DNA from 2 places in the Pseudomonas sp. 8_5_2 genome. Region 1 is predicted to be linked to the other one. Evidence: predicted binding sites of a transcription regulator. Region 1 holds the regulator's gene; the other holds the start of a gene.
The links. The regulator FliA, encoded in region 1, starts transcription of late flagellar genes. The targets are predictions, from matches to a motif close to CTAAAGTTTNNNNNNNNNNNGCCGNTAA.
Positions count from the first base shown of each region.

Region 1 (2,453 bases):
GTAGTCCTGCGCCAGCAGAATGTCGTTGAGGTGGCCAGCTACCTTGCGGTTGCCTTCAGCGCTGTGCGTCAGGAAACTGTCGACGCGCTTGACCAGGTCACGGAACTCTGGCGCAGCCACTTCGCGGCGCATGAAGCGCTGCCAGTCGGTGCTCAGCGCCTTGGCCTCGCTGGCCAGGTCGTTGAGCACCGGAGTGCTTTCCTCGACCAGGTCCATGGTGCGGTTGGCCGCGCCCTCGGTGAGCTTGACCACATACGACAGGCGCTCGGTGGCGTCGGTAATCTGCGACACCTCCTCGGCTTGCGGCATGGTCGGGTCGATCTGGAAACTGACGATGGCACTGTGCAGCTCGCGGGTCAGCTTGCCGACTTCCTGATACAGGCCGCGGTCGCGGGTCTGGTTCAGCTCGTGAATCAGCTGCACCGCCTCGCCAAAACGGCCTCGCTCCAGGCTTTCGACCAGCTCCTGGGCATGCTTCTTGAGGGTCGATTCGAACTCGCCCAACGACGTTTGTGATGATTCCATGGCGCGCCCCCTGGCGTGACTCAGCCGTTGACGCGTTCGAAGATCTTCTCGATCTTTTCTTTGAGCACCTGAGCGGTGAACGGCTTGACCACGTAACCATTGACGCCGGCCTGGGCCGCTTCGATGATCTGGTCGCGCTTGGCTTCGGCGGTCACCATCAGTACCGGCATGGTTTTCAGCTTCTCGCTGGCACGCACCTTACGCAGCAGGTCGATGCCGGACATGCCAGGCATGTTCCAGTCGGTCACCAGAAAGTCGTAGTCACCGTTCTCCAGCATCGGCAGCGCCGTGGTGCCGTCGTCCGCTTCGTGCGTGTTGGTGAAACCCAGGTCGCGCATCAGGTTCTTGATGATCCGCCGCATCGTCGAAAAGTCGTCAACGATGAGGATTTTCATATCTTTGTTCAAGTAGACCTCCAAGCAGTCTCGAACGCGCTCGGCTGCGAGCGCGCATTCAATCAATCCGGTACAACGTAGAAAACGACTGCAACGACAACGGGCTCAACGCGCCCGCCATTCCCCAAGGCGGCTGCGCAGGCGCGCAGCACACTGGCTGTGCAACTGGCTGACCCGCGACTCGCTGACCCCAAGCACCTCACCGATTTCCTTGAGGTTCAGCTCTTCGTCGTAGTACAGCGCCAGCACCAGGCGCTCACGCTCCGGCAGGTTGGCGATGGCCTCGGTCAGGGCTACCTGGAAGCGCTCGTCCTCCAGGCCGCGGGCAGGTTCGACCTGGCCGCTGGCGCCATCCTCATGCAGCCCTTCGTGCTCGCCGTCCTGCAACAGGTCGTCAAAGCTGAACAGGCGGCTGCCCAGGGTATCGTTCAAGATCCCGTAGTAATCATCGAGACTCAATTGAAGTTCGGCAGCAACTTCATGATCTTTAGCGTCACGGCCAGTTCTGGCTTCGACTGCGCGCATCGCGTCACTGACCATGCGGGTGTTGCGGTGCACCGAGCGCGGTGCCCAGTCGCCCTTGCGCACTTCGTCCAGCATCGCGCCGCGGATGCGGATACCGGCGTAGGTTTCAAAGCTGGCGCCCTTGCTGGCGTCGTACTTGTTGGCCACTTCCAGCAGGCCGATCATGCCGGCCTGGATCAGGTCCTCGACCTGCACGTTGGCCGGCAGCCGCGCCAGCAGGTGGTAGGCGATGCGCTTGACCAGCGGCGCGTAGCGTTCTATCAGCTCGTACTGGGCGTCTTTCGACGCCCGGCTGTACATCTTGAAGCCACTCGCGTTCATAGCACGGGTCCCGCGCTGGTGGGTTGCACCAGACGCTCGACGAAGAACTCCAGGTGGCCGCGCGGGTTGGCCGGCAGCGGCCAGCTGTCGACCTTCTGCGCAATCGCCTTGAAGGCCAGCGCGCACTTGGAGCGAGGGAAGGCTTCGTAGACTGCACGCTGCTTCTGCACCGCCTTGCGCACACACTCGTCGTACGGCACGGCGCCCACGTACTGCAGGGCAACGTCAAGGAAGCGGTCGGTGACCTTGGTCAGCTTGGCAAACAGGTTGCGCCCTTCCTGCGGGCTCTGCGCCATGTTGGCCAGCACGCGGAAACGGTTCATGCCGTAGTCGCGGTTCAGCAGTTTGATCAGGGCGTAGGCATCGGTGATCGAGGTCGGTTCGTCACACACCACCAGCAGCACTTCCTGCGCCGCGCGGACAAAGCTCACCACCGAGTCGCCAATGCCCGCAGCGGTGTCGATCACCAGCACGTCGAGGTTGTCGCCGACGTCGCTGAACGCCTGGATCAGCCCGGCATGCTGGGCCGGGGCCAGGTGCACCATGCTCTGCGTGCCCGAGGCCGCCGGCACGATGCGCACGCCGCCGGGGCCCTGCAGCATCACATCGCGCAGCTCGCAGCGCCCCTCGATGACATCGGCCAGGGTACGTTTGGGAGTCAGGCCCAGCAACACGTCGACATTGGCC
Region 1 covers NZ_CM181238.1:1,684,024-1,686,476, reverse strand. The annotation lists gene AC5O5R_RS07740 (protein phosphatase CheZ) at 1-525, opposite strand, end outside; gene AC5O5R_RS07735 (chemotaxis response regulator CheY) at 546-920, opposite strand; gene fliA (RNA polymerase sigma factor FliA) at 1,026-1,766, opposite strand; gene fleN (flagellar synthesis regulator FleN) at 1,763-2,453, opposite strand, start outside.

Region 2 (2,453 bases), 2.9 Mb from region 1:
CAGCTTCTGACGACAAAGCGACAGGAACTGTCGGAAGGGCGACGGGGTTGGAGGGGGCTGATGATCGAGGCACCAGGTGCATGGCTTGGAATGGATGGATGGGATCATGGCCCCAAGGTGCATGCCTTGCCATATTCAGCGGTTGTGAGATCGAGCGCCGGAAATGCTGTGCCGAACACATGGAGGCCTCATTGCAATCCACCTCCATACACCCGGCCCTCCACCCTCAAGGAGCCTTCGCCCCCGGCGCTGCTGCAGCAGGCGCAGGCGCAGCCTGCTCCACCGGTTTCTCTGGCACCCCCCCCCGATCCAGCTCGATATTCACCCGCCGATTGCGCGCCCGATTCGCCGCACTGTTGTTCTTTGCAAGCGGGTACCGCTCGCCATGGAAACGCACGGTAATCTGCTCCTGCGCAATCCCATGCGCCGTCAGGTAATCAGCCACGGCCAACGCCCGGCGGCGCGACAGGTCGCGATTGGTCAAACGGTTACCACTGTTGTCCGAGTGCCCATTGAGCTCGACATGGTTAACCGACGGATCAGCCTTCATGTAATCCAGAATCACATCCAGCCGCGCGCGCGCGGAATCATCCAGTTCGATACCCCCCCCCGGGAAGCCCACCTGGGTCTGGCGTACCTGGTCGTAGTTCATCGGCAGGAGCTTGGCAGCACACACCTGGTAATCGCTGTAGGCCTTGGCGAAGCTGACCGGCAACACGCGCACTTCCATCGGCCTGCCCGCCTCACCGGTGTAGTTGCGCACCACCGTGCTGCGGCCATCGAGCAAACCGTTGATCAGGCGGCTGGCCTGACCCTGTGACGAGCTGAACAGCACGCCTGTGCGGGCCAGGCGGACGCTGCCAAGGTTGATATCACCACGCCCGGGCTGCCACGGCGCCGCTGCCGCCAGCAGGCTGGCGTTGCCCGCGCCCAGCACATTGCCGGCCGAGCGCAGCTGGAACACCGGCTGCTCGCCCGCCCGGCGCACGAACTCGCCGCTGCCAAAGCCGTCGATCGGCTGGATAAGGCGGCATTCGAACTGGTCACCTTCAACCTTCCAGGCAATGTTTTCCATGCGCGTCTGGAATGTCAGTGCGCCGGCCGGCAGGCTGGCGAACAGGGTCAACAGGGCTATGTAACGCTGGCGCACGGGCGGCTCCACAAATTCTGACGGCTTACCTGCAGGCTATCGGACGCGTCCCGGAAAACTTGATACCCGTGCTCGCCCGGGGGTTTTCCGGTAGCATTGGCGCTTGAGTTCGACCCGCCTGGAATCCCCAATGTCCGATCGCCTGACCCTCCTGCGCCCCGACGACTGGCACATCCATCTGCGCGATGGTGCCGTCCTGCCCCACACCGTTGGCGATGTGGCGCGTACCTTCGCCCGTGCCATCATCATGCCCAACCTGGTTCCGCCGGTGCGCAATGCCGACGAGGCCGGCGCCTACCGTGAGCGCATCCTGGCCGCGCGCCCTGCCGGCAGCCGCTTCGAGCCGCTGATGGTGCTGTACCTCACCGACCGCACCAGCCCCGAAGACATCCGCGCGGCCAAGGCCAGTGGCATTGTCTACGCCGCCAAGCTATACCCGGCCGGCGCCACCACCAACTCCGATTCGGGCGTTACCAGCATCGACAACATCTTCCCGGCCATCGAGGCGCTGGCGGAAGTTGGCATGCCACTGCTGGTGCATGGCGAAGTGACGCGCAGCGAGATCGACGTTTTCGACCGTGAAAAACGCTTCATCGACGAACACATGCGCCGCGTAGTCGAGCGATTCCCGACGCTGAAAGTGGTATTCGAGCACATCACCACCAGCGATGCCGCGCAGTTCGTCACCGAGGCCCCGGCCAACGTTGGCGCGACCATCACCGCGCAGCACCTGTTGTACAACCGCAACCACATGCTGGTTGGCGGCATTCGCCCGCACTTCTACTGCCTGCCGATCCTCAAGCGCAACACCCACCAGGTGGCGCTGCTGGACGCGGCCACCAGCGGCAACCCGAAGTTCTTCCTCGGCACCGACTCGGCACCCCATGCCCGTCACGCCAAGGAAGCCGCCTGCGGTTGCGCCGGTTGCTACACCGCCTATGCGGCCATCGAGATGTACGCCGAAGCATTCGAACAGCGTAACGCTCTGGACAAGCTGGAAGGCTTTGCCAGCCTGCACGGCCCGGCCTTCTATGGCCTGCCGGCGAACACCGACAGCATCACGCTGGTTCGTGAAGAATGGACCGCGCCGGACAGCCTGCCGTTTGGCGAGCAGACGGTGATCCCGTTGCGCGCTGGCGAAAAGCTGCGCTGGCGCCTGCTGGAGGAAAACGCGTGAGCGAAGACCTCTACGAAGACGACCAGGACACCCAGGGCAACAGCGGTTCGCGTCACCCGATGGCCGAGCGCTTCCGCGGCTACCTGCCGGTTGTGGTGGATGTGGAAACCGGCGGCTTCAACAGCG
Region 2 covers NZ_CM181238.1:4,739,104-4,741,556, forward strand. The annotation lists gene AC5O5R_RS21715 (flagellar protein MotY) at 227-1,150, opposite strand; gene pyrC (dihydroorotase) at 1,281-2,327, shown strand; gene rnt (ribonuclease T) at 2,387-2,453, shown strand, end outside.
Region 2: AC5O5R_RS21715 (flagellar protein MotY) is a predicted target of FliA. The motif match lies at 1,187-1,214, and genes of this name have one in related genera.